4 regions of the Mesorhizobium sp. M0145 genome follow, and region 1 is predicted to be linked to each of the others. Evidence: riboswitches for the same ligand, from Rfam matches in the RefSeq annotation. Region 1 holds a riboswitch; each other region holds the start of a gene.
What was found. A riboswitch is a leader RNA that binds a small molecule or an ion and turns the genes downstream of it on or off. The one in region 1 is predicted to bind cobalamin.

Region 1 (5,326 bases):
AGGCGCACCCGGCGGTGGCATGGGTGAGTTATCCCTTCCTCGACTCGCACCCTGATCAGGTGACGGCGCAAAAGCAGATGTCCCAAGGGTCGGGCATGTTGGCCTTTGGCCTCCACGCTGGGTTCGAGGGCGCGCGGCGGATGATGGACCGGCTCAACCTGATCACCCGGGCTGTCAGCCTCGGCGATGCCGACAGCCTCATCTATCATCCAGCAAGCCTCACACGTGCTCGGCAGCCGATCCGCAAGGATGCCCATTTGGCCGACGGAGTCGGCGAGGACCTCATGCGTCTCTCGGTGGGGCTCGAAGACGCCGATGACCTGATCGCCGATCTGCGGCGGGCTTTGGACGTCTTGTGATGACTTGGCGTGCGGCCACCTCTGCGCTCACACATAGATCTGGAGCCTTGCCATGGCATTCCTGAGCGGTCTTTCCGCGTTCCCCATCACCCCGAGCAATCGTGACGGCCGCGTCGATACCGTTGCCCTGCGCAGGCTGATTGCTCGGCTTGGCACCGCTCAGGTCGATTCCATCGGTCTTCTCGGCAGCACCGGCACCTACATGTATCTGTCGCGCGAGGAACGGCGACGGACGCTCGCCGAGACCTTGGACGAAACCGCGGGGCGAATGCCGGTCCTGGTGGGTGTAGGCGGGCTGCGCACCGATGAAGCCGTGGGGCTCGCGCAAGACGCCAAGGCCCTTGGAGCTGCTGCGGGTTTGCTTGCCGCCGCCTCCTACACCCCGCTTACTGATGACGAGGTGTTCGAACATTTCTCGACGGTGGCGTGCGAGAGCGGCCTGCCGATCGTCGTCTACGACAATCCAGGAACGACGCATTTCCATTTCACCCCAGCACTCGTCAGCCGCCTGGCAAAGGTGGGTGGGATTGTCGCTATCAAGAATCCGACAGACAAGGGCGATGCGATCAAGAGCCATCTGGCCGACCAGAGGCGCACTGTGCCGGAAGGGTTCTCGATCGGCTACAGCGGCGACTGGAACGCTGCAGAGGCCATAATCGCCGGCGCCGACACATGGTACAGCGTCCTCGCCGGCATCCTGCCCGAGGTCTGCGTGAAGATCGTCACGGCGGCGCAACAGGGCGATGCGGCCGAAGCGCGACGGATCGATGCCACGCTTGCGCCGCTCTGGAGCCTCTTCAAGGAGTTCTCGAGCCTTCGCGTCGTCTATGCACTTGCCGAATTGCTCGACATTTGCCGTGCCGACCCCCCGCGTCCCATCCTGCCTCTGCCCTCAGCAGCGAAGCGCCAGATCGCCGCCGCGTTGGAACGCTTGCCATCGGATGTCAACCGGTGAACAGCGAACCCGCGGCCAGTGAAGGAACCTGTCATGTATGTACCCGCGCATTTCGATGAACCGAGCCGAGAAGTCCTTTACGAACTGATCGAGAACAGCGCACTTGGCATGCTGATAACCCATGGCCGGAGCGGTCTCGACGCCAATCACATCCCCTTCGAACTCGACACGTCACAGGGAGAAAACGGCTCCCTTTATTCCTGCGCGATTAGTACACGTGCCGAAGGAAAGTGCACTTTCTCGCTCGAGTGACTTATTTCAAAGGATGTGATCGCGTTTTGGCACATTCACGGCCCACATGCGGCAGCCGCTAAGTCACCACATGGTGAGCAACCAGGAAACCTTCCGGCCTACACTTTCTCCCGGAGCGCGCGTGCTGCAGCAACCATGTTCATGAGGGCAGGGCGGACCTCCTCCCACTTGCGGGTTTTGAGGCCACAGTCCGGGTTTACCCACAGTTGGGCATCGGACAGTCGCTCGCGGGCAAGCATGACGAGATCCGAAATCTCGCCGACTTCCGGGACCCGTGGTGAGTGAATGTCGTAGACTCCGGGCCCGATTTCATTCGGATATTTGGAGCTTGTGAAGGCGTCCAGCAGTTCCATTTTCGAGCGCGACGTCTCAATCGAAATGACATCCGCATCCATTTCAGCGATCGCGTCGATGATCTCGTTGAACTCCGAATAGCACATGTGGGTATGGATTTGAGTCGCGTCCTTTACACCCGTTGAAGCGATCCGGAAGCATTCGACAGCCCAGTCGAGATAGTCGTTCCAATCAGACTGGCGCAGTGGCAATCCTTCGCGAAACGCGGCCTCATCGATCTGGATCATCCTTGCGCCGGACCATTCGAGATCCGTCACTTCGTCGCGGATGGCGAGCGCGATCTGGCGGCATGCTTCGGAGCGGGGTACGTCGTCGCGAACAAATGACCAGTTGAGAATGGTCACTGGGCCTGTGAGCATTCCCTTCACAGGGTTTTCCGTAAGCGACTGGGCGAACTGCCACCAGCGCAGCGTCATCGGATTGGGCCTCGATACGTCGCCGAAGATGATGGGGGGGCGCACGTAACGCGACCCATAGCTCTGCACCCAGGCATGCTGGGTGAAGGCGAAGCCGGACAGCTGCTCGCCGAAATGCTGTACCATGTCGTTTCGTTCGAACTCACCGTGCACCAGCACGTCCAGCCCGATCTCTTCCTGCCAGCGAATTGCAGCCTCGATCTCCTTCTTCAGGAAGGTCTCGTAGTCGACATAGCTCAGCTGGCCCTTCGCATGAGCGGCCCGCGCCCTGCGTACCTGCGGCGTCTGCGGGAAGGACCCGATGGTCGTCGTCGGGAACGGCGGCAGCCCGAGCGTGCCGGCCTGGACTCTGGAGCGCTCGGCAAAAGCGCTCTCTCGTCGCTTCATGCTGTCGTCAATGCTGGCGATCCGCCCCTCAACCAGCGGGTCATGGATCTTCGTGGATGTCACGCGAGTGGCGGCAGCCTCGGCAGACGCTTTCAACGCGCCTGCCACCGCATCCCTGCCTTGGGACAGGGCCCGGGCAAGCAACACCAACTCGTCGGTCTTCTGGGCCGCGAAGGCGAGCCACGACCTGATGTCCGCGTCGAGTTCCGTCTCCATGCGGAGGTCGATCGGCACATGCAGCATCGAGCAAGAAGGCGCGATCTCGACGCGGTCCAAGGGCCAGCCGGCGACGATCGGTTTGATGCGGTCGAGAATGGCGGGCAGGTTCGCACGCCAGACGTTGCGGCCATCGATCAAGCCAAGCGAGAGCACCAGATCCTTCGGTGCGAGCCGCCCCACCGTTTCCAGCTGCTCGGGAGCGCGCACGAGATCAATATGCAGCCCGGCCAGGGGCAGAGAAACCGCGGTTTCGAGATTGTCTCCCAGCGGCCCGAAATAGGTAGCCAGCATGATCTTCAGCTCGGGCGCGGCTTTCGACAGCTGGCCATAGGCGAATTCGAACGCAGCTCGTTCGTTCGGGTTCAGATCGAGGACAAGCGCTGGCTCATCGATCTGCACCCAGTCGGCTCCAGACAGCTTCAGCCTCTGCAGGAGTTGCTCGTGGACGGGCAGCAGCCGCGGCAGGAGCGCGATGGGATCGAATCCTTCGGCAGGCGATTTCGCCAGCTTGAGGAAGGTGATCGGTCCAAGGATGACTGGGCGTGTGTGAACGCCGAGAGCTTTAGCCTCGATGAAGTAATCGACCGGTTTCGTCGACGAGAGGGCGAACGTCTGATCATCGTTGAGTTCCGGCACAATGTAGTGATAGTTGGTGTCAAACCACTTGGTCATTTCCATCGCGGTTACATCAGACCGATGAGCCGCCTGCTGGTGACCAGCGTGTCGACAATCCTCCGTCTGACCCTGGTTGCCCCGCGCCATTGCGAAGTAGATGTCAAGTGGAACCTCGCCGCTATTCCAGCCGTAACGGGATGGAACGGCGCCGACCATGGCTGCGGTGTCGAGCACATGGTCGTAGAGCGAGAAGTCGTTCGACGGGATTTTCGACACGCCGCGATCGTGCTGCTCCTCCCAGCTAGCGGCACGGAGCGCCTTCGCGGTCGTGAGAAGGTCGGCAGCGGACGATTTTCCGGACCAGTAGCTTTCAAGCGCGAATTTCAGTTCTCGCCGACGACCGAAGCGGGGCACGCCGAGCGTTGCTACAGGAATTTGCTGAGAGACAGTCATGCCAGACCCCGATGGTTGGGGCGTCGGTGACAAGGAAGGCGCTAGCAGGCCGGCACGAACGCCAGGCTGCAGCGGCCACCGAGACACCCCGCCCGTGGACGTAATTCGCCGTGGCAGGTCTCCTGGCTCGCGGGGTCATAGCCTCTACCCGTCTTCCCAAGGCTATTCGCCTCAGTGACATGAGTGGGGTTGGCTCGCCGCTAACAGTTGCGGGGGCAGCGCCGGCATCGCACCGGCTTCCCTCTTAGCTCCGCTGCGGCAGCGCCGTACGGAGAACCACGATGCGGGAGACAATTACAGCAGTTCGCTTCTTTGTCAACGTCGCATAAAGAAATGTTTATGTCGTTATGTTAAATTTCCGTTGGCATGTTCCAAAGGTCGCCTCGAAAGCGAAAACTGTGGAAGCCTTGAGCGGCCGGTAAATCAAAGCAATGACGCACGGCGCCCTTGTCCAGGAGGATAGGAGTTCGTCGGCTGCCGGCAGCAAACATACCGGCAAGCGCCGTGGTGCTGCTTAGCGCATCATGCGAACCACCTCGGCGTCGAACTGCTCCGAGGTTCCGACCGCTTCGTTGGCTGCTCGCGACCATATTCGGCTCAATGGCGAGGCTGTTGCCCATGTGGAAGCTGTTGGCCGTGATGCCCTCGGTGATATGACACAACGATTTCGGGGGGAGCACACCGAGGCCAGGCGCAGCGGCGTGTTGCGAAGTGATCGAGGCCAATGTCTCGAACTGCTTGTTCGCAGCCCACCGGCTCAAGGTAACCCGGCTCAAACCACCGGGCCAGCTTAAGTCCTGTCCAAATGAGGCCTGAGCGGCAAATCGTCGTGCACGGGCACGGTTTGGCGTTCGATCTTGTGATGCGTCTTGGGCGGACAATCGCCACGGTGCAGCGCGCAGAAGCGGTCCCCAATTGGGAAGCCGAGGGCGGTGAGGGCAAGCCAGCGCCACAGGCGGAAGGGGACTTGGACCTGTTTGCCCTGCTGGACCACAAGTTCGCGACACAGGGCCTCAAGGAGAAAACCAAGAGTGATTATGCGCGGGACCTCGCCAAATTCATCAAAAGCAGCGGGCAGTCAAAGTTCGGCGCCGATTGACATGGAGATAGCCATCGCGGCGGACCGCCCAGGCGGACTGCAAGCCGGAATACAACCGGGTGCAGGCGGCCAAGCTCGTCCACAAGATGGCGTCGGGCACACACCGGCGATGGGAGAGCGGACCGTGGAGTGCAGGAACTTTACGCCTATCCACGCTCCCGTGGACGTGTCCTGCGGCACATCGGCAGCGATATTGAGGAGGCAGTTGAGCTTCTGG
Region 2 (5,326 bases), on a different contig from region 1:
GCGGCCGGATGAGGGGTGTTCCAGCTTGGCACCAACAGCGCCCCGGCCAGCACCCCTCAACCGTCTTGGCGCTGCGCGCCAATCCACCTTCTCCCACAAGGGGAGAAGGAAGAAGAGGCGCCAGCAACACTCCTCAGAACTCGATCCCTTGCTGCGCCTTCACGCCGGCGGAGAAGTGGTGCTTGGTCACGCCCATCTCGGTGACCAGATCGGCCGCCTCGACCAATACCGGTTTGGCGTTACGGCCGGTGACGACGACATGCAGGCCTTCGCGACGCGCCTTCAGCGCCGCGACCACCTTTTCGAGATCGAGGTAGTCGTAGCGCAGCGCGATGTTCAGCTCGTCGAGCACCACGAGGCTGATCGACGGCTCGGCCATCAGCTCCAGCGCTTTCGCCCAGGCAGCCTCGGCCGCCGCGATGTCGCGCTTCAGGTCCTGTGTCTCCCAGGTAAAGCCCTCGCCCATGGCGTGCCACACGACACGGTCGCCGAAGGCAGCAAAGGCGTCTTTCTCGCCGGTGTGCCATTTGCCCTTGATGAACTGAACGACGCCGACGCGCTTGCCATAGCCGAGCATCCTGAGCGCCAGCCCAAAGGCGGCCGTGGTCTTGCCCTTGCCCGGTCCGGTGTTGACGATCAGCAGCCCCTTCTCGACCGTCTTGGCCGCGACCTCGGCGTCCTGCACCGCCTTGCGCTTGGCCATCTTGGCGCGGTGGCGTTCCTCGTCCTTGGGATCGATAGTATCAGCCATGTCATTTCACCTTGAGCGGCAGCCCCGCCACCATCAAAAGCACGGTGCCGGCAACAGCCGCGACGTCCTGGTTCAGCCGGCCGGCGGCGTCGCGAAACCGTCTTGCCAGCGCATTGTCCGGCACGATGCCCTGGCCGACCTCGTTGGACACCACGAACCACGGCCCACGCGGCCGCGACAGCACATCGGCCAGCCTCCGGCATTCGGCCTCGACATCATGGTCGGCCAGCATATGGTTGGTCAGCCACAGCGTCAGGCAGTCGATCAGCACCGGCTGGCCGTCAGGCAGCGCTCCGATCGCGCCGGCAAGGTCGAGCGGCGCATCGATGGTCGTCCAGCCGGCGCCGCGGCGCGAGCGGTGCAGCGCGGTGCGCTGGCGCATCTCGTCGTCATAGGCTTGCGCCGTGGCGATATAGCTCCAAGGCGGCGGGCCGACCGTCACCAGGCTCTCGGCATGCGCGCGCATTGCGGGGCGCGCCCCCCCGATGACCAGGGTCAGTGCCCCGGCAGCGCGGTCAGGCAAAGCTGTCGCGCAGGCTGGTCGCCGTGCCCGTGAAGCGTCCGCGCACCACGCCGACGACCGCGCCGAGCACCAGCCAGAACACCAGATTGGTCAGCGTCACCGCCACCACGAACTGGTGGTGCAGGCCTTCCGGGATCGCCGTCTCGAAGCTATCGGGCTGCGGCGCGCCGACGATATGCGGCGCAACGATCAACGCCACGGCAAGAGCCACCAGCGGCAGCGATCTGCGGAAGACGATAAGGCCGAGACCGGCCGCTGTCGCCACCACTGTTGCCCACCACCATATCTGGCGTTGGACAAGGTCGGCCGCCGGCATCGCCGGCAGTTCCGGCGGCAGGCCGAGGCCCGGCGCCAGCGTGAATGCGGCAAAGCCGGCCAGCCCCCAGAACAGGCCCTGGCGCCAATTGCCGATGCCGCCGGCGAATTCCGAAACCGCAACCAGGACCAGCGCAAAGCCGATGCCGGTGACGATATTGGCAACGACGCTGAAGCCGAAGCGTTCGAAACCGTCCGCCGGCGCCCAGCCTTCGTCTTCCGCCGGAGCCATTGCTTCAGCCGGTGCCGACGCGGCGCTGCTCATAGCCGTCATGCCCGCGGCGTTTTCGGCCGGTGTCGCAGGTGCCGCGGCATGGTCATGGCCCCCGCCGGCCTGTTCGTAGACTTCCGCCTTTAGGATGAGCGGCACCGTGGCATAGGCTTGCATGCAGGCGAGAGCCACGCCGGCCACAAGCCCTGCGATCGCCGCGATGAACACGACGTTGCGAAACAGTGTCATGATGTCAGCCCCTTGTCAGTGGCAGGGAAAGCCCATCGAATGGCGATAGTCGTGGGCGGCATTGTGGACCGCATCGATATGCGAGAAGCCGACAAAGCCCATGACGAAAATGCCGAGGAATGCAGCAAGCGCCAGCTGCATGAGACGCGACTGCGAGGAGGCGGAAGCGCCGAGCGAGACGGAAGCGGTATTCATGTCTTGTCCTTTCGCCCTCCACCCGAGGGCATAGAAGTCAGTTTCCTGTCGCCGGCAGGTCTCCTGGCTCGCGGATCAGCGCCCTTCCCCACCTTCCCGAAGGCGAACCTTCAGTGGCATATGGAGAGGACTACCGCACACAGTTGCGGGGGCAGCCACGGCATTGGGCAAACAACTTGCCCTCACCGCATTCCCTCTTGGTTCCAAACGGAACCGACGACATCAGTGACTATAGGCAGAATCGCCGCGCCCGGCAAACCAAATTCCGCCGGATCGTGTGGCGAATGCGCCGCCTCGCCAAGCCCGGTCGGCCGGCGCCGCGATTGACAATTTTCGCAGCCGGGTGTCGGCTGGCGGATGGGGAGGAAGCCGGCATGCAACCCAGCCCGAATGAGCGCGGTCCCTACAACGGCCTGACGCGGGCCGAGCCGACGCTGCCGTCATCAGCCTATTGGGACATCGCGGCCTATCAGCGCGATCTCGAGGCCATCTGGTATCGCAACTGGCTGCTCGTCTGCCGCGAGGCCGACCTTGCCCAGCCGCTGGCTTTCAGGACGTTCCGCATAGGCACGCAGGAGGTCGTCGTGCTGCGCGACGAGACCGGCGAGTTGCGCGCCTTCCACAACACCTGCCGGCATCGCGGCTCGCAGCTTTGCCAGCAGAGCGAAGGACGGCTGAAGGCGCGGCTCATCACCTGCCCATACCATGCCTGGTCCTATTCGCTGCACGGCGATCTGGTGCGCGTGCCGTCGAAATCGCTGCCGGACGGCTTCGACAAGGCCGATCATCCGCTCTACCGGGTCGCGCTTTCGGTGTGGCGCGGTTTCGTCTTCGTCAATCTGGCGGAAGACGCTGCCGGCTCGGCTGAAACATCCTTCGATCCGGCATCCGGCAACCTCGCCAACTGGCCGTTGGAAACGCTGCTGAGCGGCCATGTGCTGCGCAAGGTGATAAACTGCAACTGGAAGGTATTTTGGGAAAATTTCAACGAGTGCCTGCACTGCCCCGGCGTCCACAAGGACCTGTCGCGGCTGGTGCCGATCTATGGCCGCGGCCTGATGGGCCGGCACGACGACCCCGAATGGGCGCGCCACGCCGACAATGACGCGCCGGAATTTGCCGGCGGCTTGCGGGCCGGGGCCGAAACTTGGTCGCGCGACGGGCGCGTCCACGGCTCGGTCTTTTCCGGCCTGACGCCGGGCGAGCGTGCCGCCGGGCAGACCTATGCCACCAGCATGCCGTCGATGTTCGTCGTCGGCCATGTCGACTATGTCAGGACCGTGCGGCTGGTGCCGCTTGGCCCGGAGCAGACCGAACTTACCGCCGAATGGCTTTTTTCGCCCGAAGCGCTCGCCGAACCGGCCGCGGATATCGACAACATCGTCGCCTTCGGTACCCAGGTGCTGGAGGAGGATGCTGATATCTGCGAGGTCAACCAGATGGGCCTGCGCTCGATGCGCCACAAGGCCGGCGTACTGATGCCCGAGGAATACGACTTGCACCGCTTCCACAACTGGGTGCGCGAGCGCCATGCGGCGCTCGAACATCAAAGCGATTTGGGCAGATAGCGCCAGGTGACGAAGCCGCAGGCCGCCGCCAGCAGCCCGAGCGTTGCGAAAACCGCGCCCAGGCCGAAGAACGCCTGCACGCCGGCCAAAGGCTTTCCGGCTCTGGCCTAAAGCAGCTCTGATGCCGACCGGTACCAACGCGACGCAAGGCCCTGCTTCTTTTGACGGTGGCAACCGTGATAGTCGTCTTGCCGGGGCTGAACCAAGACAGCGAGACCATGAGCATCGACACGCCGAGCGCAGCCGTTCAGGATCAACCGAAGTCGAAGCGCATCGCCGCTATCGACATTGCACGCGGCATCGCTTTGCTTGCCATGGCGAGCTATCATTTCACCTGGGACCTCGAATTCTTCGGCTACACCGATCCCGGCCTCACCGCCTTCGGCTGGTGGAAAATCTACGCGCGCTGCATCGCCTCGAGCTTCCTGTTCCTGGTCGGCATCAGCCTCTATCTCGCCCATGGCAAGAAAATCCGCTGGACCGGCTTCTGGAAGCGCTTCGCCATGGTTGCCGGGGCAGCGCTCGCAATATCGCTGGTCACCCGCATCGCCACGCCCGATGGCTTCATCTTCTTCGGCATATTGCACGAGATCGCGCTCGCCAGCCTGCTCGGCCTGGCGTTCCTGCGCCTCCCGGCGCTGCTGACGCTTGCCGTGGCGGCCCTCGCTATTGCCGCGCCTTTCTACCTGCGATCTGAGCTTTTCGATCATCCGGCTTTGTGGTGGGTCGGCCTGTCGGCGACCAACCCGCGCTCCAACGACTACGTTCCACTGCTGCCCTGGTTCGGCGCCGTACTTGCCGGCATCGCGGTTACCAAGCTCGCCGCCACCTCCGGCGCGCTGACGCGGCTGTCGGCCTTGGCGCCCGGCCGCTGGGCAAATCCGCTGGTCTTCATCGGCCGGCACAGCCTTGCCTTCTATCTGATCCATCAGCCGGTGCTGATCGGCTCGGTCTGGCTGTTTTCGCAATTCATGCCGGCGCAGGCCGAAATCAGGGAGGTGCGTTTTCTGAAATCCTGCCAGATATCCTGCGAGCAGGCACGCGACACCGAGTTCTGCTCCAGCTATTGTGCCTGCATGCTGGACAGTCTCCAGGGCGAAGCCTCGCTTGACCGGCTCTACAGCAACGACCAGTCCCCGGAGTGGAAGGCGCATATTGGCGAGCTCGCCGGCACCTGCACCGCCCAAACCGAGGCGGCGGAACCGGGAACGCGCTAATCGAGGGAGGACAATAATGAGCGACAGTCACCCGAAACCCGTGCAGCAAAATCCTGGGCAGCCGAAGCTGGGGCACATCCCATGGCCGCCGCTGATCTATATCGCCGCCATCATCGTCAGCGTCGCGCTAGGGCTGTTCTATCCGCTGCCGTGGATCGGCGATCTTCTCGGCGACATCCTGTTCGCCGCCGGCCTTGTGGGGTTGGTGGCGGTTGCCGCGCTCTGGTTCACGGCAATTCGCACCATGATCCGCGCCAAGACGACGCTCAACCCGAACGGCGTGCCTGACCATCTGGT
Region 3 (5,326 bases), on a different contig from region 1:
CAAGTGTGCATGGCAGTCACATCATGAGCGATTGCGAATGAGCATCGTGACCACGAAGAAAGCACCGAACGAACTGGTGATGATGCCGATCGGCAGTTCCTGCGGCGGCAGCAGCGTGCGCGCGAGAAGATCGCTTGCCAGCAACAGCACCGCTCCGAAGATAGCGCAGGTTGCGATCAGGCGAAGGTGTAGCGGGCCGGCAAGGGTCCTGGACAAATGCGGGATCATCAGGCCAACGAAACCTATGACGCCTGCTACCGAGACAAGGATTGCTGTCGAGAAAGCGGCGACGAGAAATGTCATCCTGCGCATCCGCGCAACCGGCACACCCAGGCTTTCGGCGGCATTCTCGCCGGCCAGGAAAGCGTCGAGCCGACGATGGTTCCAAAGTCCATAGACAAGGATGGTGCCTGCGCCCAGAGCAGCCAGCCCGACATTGTCCCAACGCGCGAGCCCGAGCCCGCCCATCGTCCAGAACAACACCGAGTGAGCGGCGCGCTGGTCTCCGGCAAAGACGAGATAGTTGGTCAAGGCGGTGAACATGAAGGAGACAGCAAGCCCGGCGAGGATCAGCCGTTCGGGGCCTTGCCCCCTCACCCGCGAAACCAGCAACAGCACGATGCCGGCGGCTAATACGCCGCCCGTGAAGGCCGCGACCGGCAACGTCCAGATGCCGAAATGGTCGCCAAAAATGGTGATGACGGAAACCGCGCCGGCCGCCGCTCCGGACGACAGGCCGAACAGGAACGGATCGGCGAGGTCGTTGCGCGTTACCGTCTGCAGCAGCGCGCCGATGACGCCCAGCCCGGCGCCGACACAGATGGCCATAATCGTGCGCGGCAGCCTGAGATCGACAACGATCTTGGCAATCGGGATCTTGCCGGCCGGACCGGACACGATATCTCCGTCCAGCCCGGCCGCATGTCCGAGCGCAGCAATCACGTCGCTCAGCGCGATGACCGTCGATCCATAGGCAATCGACAACAAAGCAAGAGCGGCAATTGCTGCTGCTCCTGCTGTCATGGCCAATTCGAACGCTCTCTGGCGCAAGCTCAGAAAGCTTCCGGGTGCATCGCCCTGGCGATCTTGCCGATCGCCTCGATGTTGGCAGGCCCAGGTGTCAGTTCGGCATAGCGCAGCGCGACGAAGCGTTCATTTTTGACCGCATCAGTCTCCTTCATCGCCGGATGGGCTTTGAGGAAATCGAGCAGTTTCCTGTAGCCGCCGCCGTCCTGGTAGTCGAGCAGGATAAGGAATTGCGGATTGCGGGCCGCCACCGTCTCCCAATCCGTATTGCCCCAACTCGTCGCCATGTCGGCCATGATGTTGTCGCCGCCGGCAGCAGCGATCATGGCGCTGGGGATCGCGAACTTGCCTGATGTGAAAGGTTTGTCTTCGCCGGAGTCGTAAAGAAACACGCGCGTTCCCTTGCGGTCGCCGATCTTTGCCGTGATATCGGCAAGTTGTGCCTTCCAGTCCGACACAAGCTTTCCCGCCTGGGCCTCCTTGCCAAAAATCTTGCCCAGCTTTTCGACATCACCATAGAGCAGGTCCATCGAGGCCGCGGGGCGGTTCTTGTCGAGATGGACGCAGCTTTCCGTCAGCACAAGCGTCTTGATGCCGTACGGCGCCAGCGTATCGGGCGTCACCTCGCCACCTGGTTTCATGCCGTAATACCAGCCGGCGAAGAAGAAATCGGGCTCGACGGCGACGAGGTTTTCGAGCGTCGGGTATTTCGGCGCGAGTTCCGGGATCGCGCCCTGCTCAGCCTTGAATTCCGGACCGACCTTGTACCATCCGGTGATGCCCGTCAGGCCGACGATCGACGGTTGCAGCCCCAGCGCGAAGGCCATCTCCGCCATGTTCAGATCTTGGATAACGGCGCGCTTCGGCGCGGCTTCGAACGTCAGCGGCGTGCCGCAGCTGTCAACGGTCACGGGAAAAGCGAAGGCGGCCTGGGCAAGCAGTAGGGGGGCAAAAGACAATACGAGGCGTTTCACGAATGTTGCTCCTTGGTCAGATCAGGATGGGAAGAGGCACGGTTAGGAACGTCGAAGATCGTAAGTTCGCGGTCCTCGGTGGGATGGCGCAGCCGAAGCATGTCGACGCCGAAAGTCTCGCGGATCAATTGCTTGGTCAGCGCCTCGTGCGGACCGGCGAGTGCCTGCAGGCGGGCCTCGTTCATCACCGCGACCCTGGTGGCAAATGGCGTGACCAGCGACAGATCATGAAGCACCGCCACCACGGTCATGCCAAACTGCGATACGAGTTCGAGAAGGTCGCTGCGGGCGCGCGGATCGAGATGATTGGTCGGTTCATCGAGGAACAGGATTTTGGGCTCCTGGGCGATGGCGCGCGCCAGCTGGGCGCGTTGCCGCTCGCCACCGGATAGCGAGCCGATTGTGCGGCCGAGCAGCGGCATCAGGCCGGTTCTGCGAAGCGCTTCGATGACGATGTCGCGTTGCTCGCTCCTTCGTCGCAAGCCCGCATGGGGGACGCGCCCAAGCTCGACATAGTCGATCACGGCAAGCCGCGGGTCGGGCTGATCGGTCTGGCCGACGACCGCCATGTGCAGCGCCCGCTCGGCGGCCGAAAATCTCTCCAGCCGGCGTCCGGAGAATCTCACGTCTCCTGCGCTTGGCCGCAGCGTACCGCAGAGCATGCGCAGCAGCGTCGTCTTGCCGGCGCCGTTAGGGCCGATGATGGCGAGGCGGTCGCCCGCCGCTAGCGAAAGGCTCACCGCACTGACCAGGCGCTGGCCATTTGCCGTCGCACTCAGTTCGCGCGCTTCAAGAAGAGGCTGGGAGGCGTCCAACTTACCGTCACTTTCTCAATGGCGACGGAAGGAAGCTGGACGGACCGGCCGACAAGACCGATGTCCACGTCTCCTCCCGGCACACCCCGTCCGGTCAACTCATGCTGATGGCAGGTCTCCTGGCTCGCGGGTCTTTGCGCCATCCTGCCTTCCCAGCCTTGCCGGCCAGTGGCACTTCGGATCTTGCTAACCGCTTACAGTTGCGGGGGCAGCCACGGCCTCGATCCGAAGACCTCACCGTGTTCCCTTTTCACCCCTTGCCTTTCGACTCGGGGACCATCACTCAGCCACCCTAATTTTCCGCCACTCACAGCGCAATAAATTTTCGGAGTTCGGACAGCCGCTGGAGCAAGGGTCTTGTCAGAAGGAGTCATGCATACCTCGTAATGTAATAACATTACGTACCTAGAGGACGTTGTCTGCTTCTGTCAACCCCCAACACGATTTGGGACAAATGGCTGCCGGCATCTGGGCGCGAGGTCGCCGATGCGCCGGAATTCGATCCCTGTAGCGGCAAGGCTGGAAATTTGGATACCGGTCAAAGTGTGAGGCGCGGCAGGCGACCCCGAAGCGCAGGAAGCGCTGCTACCGCTTGTGACGAGCATGCAGAAGATCGGCGTTCAGATGCTCAGACTATCGATCTCATCCAGGCGGAAAACGCTTCGATATGCGCTTGTCGGGGGTGATTGGCTACGCAGGCAAGGTAAAAGCCATAGCCTGGCAGACAGAGATCATGTGCCTTGACTAGCCTGCCAGCCTCGAGTTCGCCACTGACGACCACATCGCTGCAGATAGCGATACCTTGGCCTGCCGCTACCGCGTCAATCGCGTGCAGCTCTTCGCGGAAGCTTAGGTCCCATGCCTGGTTGGCATTGGGGATGCTGGGATCGATCGAGCGTGCGATCGCCAGCCATCGTTGCCAAGTCGGCGCTTCCGGGTCGCGGTTCGTCCAATTGAAATGGATGAGCGGGTATTGCAGCAGATCGGCGGCGCGCTCGATCTGTCGGTCGCCTCCTGCGAACAACTCCGGGCTGCATACCGGAAAGAATGCGTCCCGAAAAATTTCCTGCGCGGGAACATCCCGCGGCATCCTGCGCGCATAGCGGATCGCGACGTCGGCGTCACCGGCTCGCAGGTCCAGAACGGCGTCTGTCCCGATGATCTCCAGTGGAATGTTCGGATGCTGTTCGCGCCACTTCGACAGGCGCGGAACCAGCCATCGGCTGGCAAATGCATTTGGGCTCGTCACGCGCAACGGGCGTTGGCCAACTCCGGCCGAGGCTGATGCTATTGCCGCAGCGAAAGCGTCGAAGCCGCTGCAAATTACCGGGAATAGCCGTTCGCCCACGCCTGTGAGCACGAGCGGTCGTGGGCGCCGCCGGAACAGCAGTTGCCCACAGACCTCCTCCAGCAATCGAATCTGGTGGCTGATGGCCGTTGGCGTCACGCCGAGTTCCGTCGCGGCCTTCCTGAAGCTCATCAGCCTGGCAGCGGCTTCGAAGGCGCGAAGCGACCCGAGCGGCGGAAGTTTTCTCATCCAGGCAGTTTAGATGAATTTAGCTCATCCAGCGACTGAGATATTCGATTTTGCAGCGAATGGCGCCGCATGAGATCATTGTGATCCGGTGAACGACAGCGGCCTGTCCAACCGTGCTGAATCACGAAGGGTATCCCTCGATGAGCATGTTCAAGCTTATAGACGGTTCCGAGCCGACGTTGCAGGCGCCAGATATCGCCCGGCTCAGGCAGGCGATTAGCGGCGATCTGATCCTTCCGGACGACCCTGGCTATGACCAGGCGCGCAGAGTTTGGAATGGCATGGTCGATAAGAGGCCGGCGGCTGTTTTCTATTGCGCCGAATCCAGCGATGTCGTCACGGCCGTCAACTTCGCCCGATCGCAAGGCTTCCTCGTCGCCGTCCGCGGCGGTGGTCATAACGTCGCTGGCAGTTCGGTATGCGACGGCGGCTTGGTGATCGATGTGTCACGCATGAAGCGGATCGAAGTCGACCCGATCCGCCGTGTTGCGCGCGCAGAGGCCGGCCTGAACCTGGGCGAGTTCGACGCAGCCACACAGGTCCATGGTCTTGCGACGACCATGGGTGTCAACGCGGATACCGGCATAGCCGGACTGACACTCGGCGGCGGGTTCGGCAAGCTTGGCCGCAAACATGGACTGAGCTGCGACAACCTTGTCGCTGTCGAAATCGTGACGGCGGACGGCCGGTTGCTCACGGCAAACGCGGCCGAAAATGCAGATTTGTTCTGGGGCATTCGGGGCGGCGGCGGCAATTTCGGAATAGTCACCACCTTCGAATACAAGCTCCATCCAGTGGGTCCGCTTCTCATCGCGGGATCGATGTTATACCGCTACGAAGAGGCACGCGAAGCGATGCGGTTCTATCGTGCGTTCTCGAGCGGCGCCACGGATGAGCTGAGCCTGGATGCAGCACTTGTGACGGCGCCCTCGGGCGAACGCTTCTTCAGCATATCGGCGTGCTACATCGGCCCA
Region 4 (5,326 bases), on a different contig from region 1:
CATCGAACGGTAGAAGAGAATTGGCACGACGTCCCCCTCCCCCTCGAGGGGAGGGTGGCCCGCAGGGCCGGGTGGGGTCGTCACGGCAGTGCGCGACGTTTTGTGTAGGCGCGCTTCGGAGAGGACCCCACCCCCGGCCTGCGGCCGGATCCTCCCCTCGAGGGGGAGGGGGACGCCGCGTTCTACGACCCCCAGTCCCGGCTCGTAAAATCCCGCCTTTGGCACGCTAACAGGTTCGGCTACCGCCGCACCCGATCCAGCGAGACTTGCCAGCCTCTGCACCAGCGCCGTCATATTTGCCGGCCCGCCCTCGCGGAAATAGCCAAGCAGGGCGTCCAACTCCTCGCGCGGCAGCGTCGAGCCTTCGATCAGTCGCAAATCCTCGTCGTGGCTCTCGCCCGGTAGGAGCGCCAGCTTGATACCGCGATTTCGCGCGATAACGGCGAGCTGGTCGCAGCCATAGCGCCACCAGTCATAGCCGCCGAGGATGCGGACCAGAATGACCTTGGCGTGGCGGGCGACGCTGTCGATCCACAGGTCGACGGACATCGGATGGCGCAGGTCGCGCAAGGCGGCGAGCCGCATCGACGGCAGGCGGTGCGCATCTGCCTTCCACGCCGCCGCCAGCCCGGCCAGGTCGCTGTCGGTGAAGGACAGCGCCACGACATCCGCAGGCGTTTGCCTGAGATCGACAGGCTCGGCGAGATCGTCGAGCGAGGCGGATGTGGTGGTGAGGATGTGCATCGCGGCTCGTACCTGGGGTCAGCCGGCGAGGATACGCTCGATGGCGGGGCGGTTCAGCCCTTTCAGGCCGATGACGACCAGGCGCGAGCGGCGGTCGTCTTCAGCGGTCCAGGCGCGGTCGTAATAGTGGTTGACGCGCGGACCGACGGCCTGCAGCAGGAGCCGCATCGGCTTGCCGCCGACTTCGACGAAACCCTTGACGCGCAACACGTTTTCTTCCTCCGCCGCCGTGGCGACCCGTTGTGCGAGCTCGTCCGGGTTGGACACAGACGCGATGTCGATGACGAACGAGTCAAAATCGTCATGTTCGTGGTCGAGCTCGTCGTCGTGGTGGGTCTTGCGGTTCTCGATGTCGTCCTCGACGGCGAGGCCGAGGCCGAGCAGCACCGACGGGTCGACCTTGCCTTGCGAAGTCGGTACGATCTTCACCGCCCGCGCAACGTGCTTGCCGATGACGGCATTGGCACGGGCCGAGCCGGCTGCGTCCATCAGGTCGCTCTTCGACAGGATGATCAGGTCGGCGCAGGCGAGCTGGTCTTCGAACACTTCCTCGACCGGATCGTCATGGTCGAGCGTCTCGTCCTGCGCGCGCTGGGCCTGCAGGGCGTCCATGTCGTTGGCTACGCGGCCATCAGCCAGCGCCGGTCCGTCGACCACGGCAATGACGCCGTCCACCGTCACGCGGCTTTTCACCGACGGCCACTGGAAGGCCTGGACCAGCGGCTTGGGTAAAGCGAGGCCGGATGTCTCGATCAGGATGTGGTCGACCCTCGGCGTCAGCGACAGGATCTGGTCCAGCGCCGGGACGAAATCATCGGCGACGGTGCAGCAGATGCAACCATTGGCCAGCTCGACGATGTTTTCCTCGGGGCAGGTGTCGATGGCGCAGCCCTTCAGGATCTCGCCGTCAATGCCGATGTCGCCGAACTCGTTGACGATGATGGCTAGGCGCTTGCCTTTGGCGTTTTCGAGCAAATGGCGGATCAGCGTCGTCTTGCCGGCGCCGAGAAAGCCGGTGACCACGGTGCAGGGAACGCGCGAAAGGGAGGCAGCGGTCATGTCAGGTCCTTCAAAAGGTCAAGGGGAGGGATGCGGGCAACCAGGCCGCGCTTCAGGCAATCGGGACGGCCGCGCCATGGAATGAGCCCATCCGTCGAGGTGGCGAACAGCTTTGCCCCGGTGACGAGATCGGCGCCGCTGGTCGTGGTCAGATCACCGAAGACGTAACTCCAGCAGCCGTCGCGCAGCATGGCCGCGCTGAGCCGGCGCTTGCAATTGCCGAGGCATTCGACGGTGCGGATTTTGATGTTTTCGCTGGAAGCGGCGCGGCGCGTGTCCTCTGCGAGCAGTTCGCCGGCGCGCGGATAAGCGTCCGAACCGGTCTCGTCACGGCAGGACGAGCAGACGATGACGGTAACGCCGGCCGGGGAATCACCATGGCCGGACAATAAATCCGCTGTCTCAGCCGGAAAACTGCTGTCGTGTTCCAAATCAGGCTCCTTGCCCGGAAAACCCGCCAGGCGATCGGATTCTTATGTCCTAGACGGCAGGTCTCCTGGCTCGCGGGTCATCGCCTGGGTGCCGCCTTCCCGGGAATATCCCAGTGGTTTTCGGCCGAGGCTCGTCGCTTACAGTTGCGGGGACAGCCGCGGATTTGAAATCGAGATTTCGCACCGCATTCCCTCTTGGCCCCTGCCGTTGCGGGCAGGGGACCGTCTGGAACGGATTTAGGCTTGTGGAGGCAGTCGTGTCAACGCACGTCTATGACGCGGCGATATCCGCGAGCGGCCGGCCGAGGTCGCCGGCAGCGGTCACCTCGATGCGTTCCAGGCCGAGCCAGCCCTGCATCTGCTTCAATTCTTCGAAAAGCTCGGCTGCGGTTTGCAGCGAGGCGCCGGGCTCCGCATAGGCGGCATGGACGCGCAAGACGCCGGCCGGGCGGTCGGCCCTGAGGTCGACGCGCCCGACGATGCTGTCGCCGAACAGGAACGGCAGCACGTAATAGCCATACTGGCGCTTTTCGGCCGGCGTGTAGATCTCGATGCGGTAGTGGAAGTCGAACAACCGCTCGGTGCGCGATCGTTCGAAGACGACAGGATCGAACGGCGCGAGCAAGGCGCGCGCCTCGATCTTGCGCGGCAAACGGGCGTCCTTGTGGAGATAGGCTGTTTTGTTCCAGCCTTCGACGCTCACCGGCAACAGGTCGCCGGCCTCGACCAACTCCTCGATGCGGCCCTTGATGTCGGCGGGCGAGAGGCGGAAATAGTCGCGCAGGTCTCCTGCCGTGGCGATGCCGTGGGCGCGGGCCGAGATGCGCAGCAATTCGCGGTGAGCATCCTCGGGACGGGGAACCGGTAGCGCGAGTACCGCCGGCGGCAATACGCGCTCCGGCAGATCGTAGAACCGTTCGAAGCCGCGGCGATGCGCCGTGGTGATGCGGCCGGCCCAGAACAGCCATTCGAAGGCGTGCTTGGCATGGCTCCAGCCCCACCAGCCGCCCGAACCCTTCTGGCCTTCGAAAGCCGACGCCGCGATCGGGCCTCGTTCGGCGACCTCGCGATAGATGTCTTCGATATAGGCGGCGTGCTCGCGGCCCCATTTGGCCAGTCCGCTGTACATTTCGTCGCCGCATTCGGCCCGCTGCATGCGCCAGCGCATCAGCGGATAGGTCTCGACCGGCAAGAAGGAGGCTTCGTGCGCCCAATATTCGAAGACCATGCGCTTGCGCGTTACGGCGGCGTCGTCGAGCAGCGCCAGCTTGTAGGGGCCAAGCCGCGAATAGAGCGGCATATAGTGGGCGCGCACCACGGCGCTGACGGAATCGATCTGCAGCAGGCCGGTACGGGCAAGCACGCGGGCCAGATGCCGGCGGTCAGGCGTGCCGGTGGGGCGCGGGTCATTGAATCCCTGTGCCGCGAGCGCAATGCGGCGGGCCATGGCAAGCGAGATTTTTTCCTTCATGAAGGCGGCATCCGGACGATTTTAGACAGAGAAAATGACCTGCGATTCCGTGCCATGCTAACAGGGTTTTGGCGGCATTCATGTCAGGAGAGAAAAGTGGAGTAAAAAGTGAAGGAAATCAAACAGGAGCGGATCGGACCAGTTTTCCCGGATATGCCGTCCAGCACCGCGATTTGAACAAGGTTTGACTTGCTTCGCCGAAAGCGCTGCGCTAACCCTCGCCGCGTTGCAGCATAGAGCCTCCTTAAAACGGTTCAGTGGTTAAACTGTCACGCTTCCGCAAGTGGGTCCGGTGCTGTAATCAGAGTGGATTGGCCGCCAACGGAAACTGCAGCATGAACGCACTTTTAGGTTCGTACCTGCCCATCGTCCTGTTCATCGGCGTGGCGCTGATCGTCGGGCTGGCGCTGCTCGCCGCACCCTTCCTGGTGGCCTATCGCAACCCCGATCCGGAAAAGCTTTCGGCCTATGAGTGCGGCTTCAACTCGTTCGATGACGCCCGCATGAAATTCGACATCCGCTTCTACCTGGTGTCGATCCTGTTCATCATCTTCGATCTGGAGGTGGCCTTCCTGTTTCCGTGGGCGGTGTCGTTCAGCCAGATCGGCATGCTCGGTTTCTGGTCGATGATGGTGTTTTTGGCGGTGCTGACCATCGGCTTTGCCTATGAATGGAAAAAAGGAGCGCTGGAATGGGATTGAACGACAGTTCCGGCACGCTCGTCGCGCCGAAGCCCAAGGGCCTCATCGATCCCAACACCGGCAGGCCGGTCGGGTCCGACGATCCATTCTTCCTGGAGATCAACAACGAGCTCGCCGACAAGGGCTTTCTCGTCACCTCGACCGAGGCGCTGATCACCTGGGCGCGCAGCGGCTCGTTGATGTTCATGACCTTCGGTCTCGCTTGCTGCGCCGTCGAGATGATCCATACGTCGATGCCGCGCTATGACTCGGAGAGGTTCGGTGTCGCGCCGCGCGCGTCTCCGCGTCAGTCCGACATCATGATCGTTGCCGGCACGCTGACCAACAAGATGGCGCCCGCGCTGCGCAAGGTCTACGATCAGATGCCGGAGCCGCGCTACGTCATCTCGATGGGCTCATGCGCCAATGGCGGCGGCTATTATCATTATTCCTATTCGGTGGTGCGCGGCTGCGACCGCATCGTGCCGGTCGACATCTACGTGCCCGGCTGCCCGCCGAGCGCCGAAGCGCTGCTTTACGGCATCCTTCTGCTGCAGAAGAAGATCCGCCGCACCGGCACGATCGAGCGGTAAATCGCCGTGGATGAAGATGGGATTATTCATGGCAACCCTGAGCCTTGGCTGGATTTGATGTTCAAGACGTCTGAACAGCGATTTGTAAAAACGGACGCCGGTTCGACGTTTTATTCTTCTGCGCTTTTAGCAGATACGAAATTTGGTGCTGCTGGTCTCGGTGTCGACATTCGACTAAATGATTGGGAGGCTGAGCCGACAAGCGACCCACGAATAGTCTTTTATCATGGCGACGTGAGACTGCGTTCGCTTGGCGATCGAACCAAGAACCTGATTGCTGAAATGTCGGCCAAGCTTTCCTCTTCGGCGCCGGGCCAGGGAGCAGTTACCGAAAAGTTGTTTGTGGAG

Region 2: it holds a riboswitch for cobalamin, as region 1 does, so the genes downstream of both, NKJ28_RS32025 (CbtB domain-containing protein) here and metE (5-methyltetrahydropteroyltriglutamate--homocysteine S-methyltransferase) in region 1, are expected to answer to the same signal.
Region 3: it holds a riboswitch for cobalamin, as region 1 does, so the genes downstream of both, NKJ28_RS17555 (ABC transporter ATP-binding protein) here and metE (5-methyltetrahydropteroyltriglutamate--homocysteine S-methyltransferase) in region 1, are expected to answer to the same signal.
Region 4: it holds a riboswitch for cobalamin, as region 1 does, so the genes downstream of both, NKJ28_RS18830 (DUF1636 family protein) here and metE (5-methyltetrahydropteroyltriglutamate--homocysteine S-methyltransferase) in region 1, are expected to answer to the same signal.

The regions. Positions count from the first base shown of each region.
Region 1 is NZ_JAMYTK010000032.1:3,512-8,837, forward strand. It holds gene NKJ28_RS29120 (trans-sulfuration enzyme family protein) at 1-359, shown strand, start outside; gene NKJ28_RS29125 (dihydrodipicolinate synthase family protein) at 412-1,314, shown strand; gene NKJ28_RS29130 (FMN-binding negative transcriptional regulator) at 1,348-1,566, shown strand; gene metE (5-methyltetrahydropteroyltriglutamate--homocysteine S-methyltransferase) at 1,665-4,010, opposite strand; cobalamin riboswitch at 4,106-4,306, opposite strand; gene NKJ28_RS29140 (hypothetical protein) at 4,855-5,109, shown strand.
Region 2 is NZ_JAMYTK010000046.1:109-5,434, forward strand. It holds gene cobO (cob(I)yrinic acid a,c-diamide adenosyltransferase) at 134-751, opposite strand; gene cobU (bifunctional adenosylcobinamide kinase/adenosylcobinamide-phosphate guanylyltransferase) at 753-1,274, opposite strand; gene NKJ28_RS32020 (CbtA family protein) at 1,267-2,049, opposite strand; gene NKJ28_RS32025 (CbtB domain-containing protein) at 2,065-2,244, opposite strand; cobalamin riboswitch at 2,281-2,477, opposite strand; gene NKJ28_RS32030 (aromatic ring-hydroxylating oxygenase subunit alpha) at 2,619-3,812, shown strand; gene NKJ28_RS32035 (heparan-alpha-glucosaminide N-acetyltransferase) at 4,031-5,029, shown strand; gene NKJ28_RS32040 (methyltransferase family protein) at 5,046-5,326, shown strand, end outside.
Region 3 is NZ_JAMYTK010000011.1:83,108-88,433, reverse strand. It holds gene NKJ28_RS17565 (FecCD family ABC transporter permease) at 22-1,023, opposite strand; gene NKJ28_RS17560 (ABC transporter substrate-binding protein) at 1,053-2,000, opposite strand; gene NKJ28_RS17555 (ABC transporter ATP-binding protein) at 1,997-2,815, opposite strand; cobalamin riboswitch at 2,908-3,111, opposite strand; partial or broken gene NKJ28_RS17550 (AraC family transcriptional regulator) at 3,247-3,364, shown strand; gene NKJ28_RS17545 (LysR substrate-binding domain-containing protein) at 3,444-4,352, opposite strand; gene NKJ28_RS17540 (FAD-binding oxidoreductase) at 4,493-5,326, shown strand, end outside.
Region 4 is NZ_JAMYTK010000012.1:154,543-159,868, forward strand. It holds gene NKJ28_RS18820 (cobaltochelatase subunit CobN) at 1-744, opposite strand, end outside; gene cobW (cobalamin biosynthesis protein CobW) at 763-1,803, opposite strand; gene NKJ28_RS18830 (DUF1636 family protein) at 1,800-2,234, opposite strand; cobalamin riboswitch at 2,273-2,476, opposite strand; gene NKJ28_RS18835 (winged helix-turn-helix domain-containing protein) at 2,506-3,705, opposite strand; gene NKJ28_RS18840 (NADH-quinone oxidoreductase subunit A) at 4,041-4,406, shown strand; gene NKJ28_RS18845 (NuoB/complex I 20 kDa subunit family protein) at 4,397-4,978, shown strand; gene NKJ28_RS18850 (hypothetical protein) at 4,985-5,326, shown strand, end outside.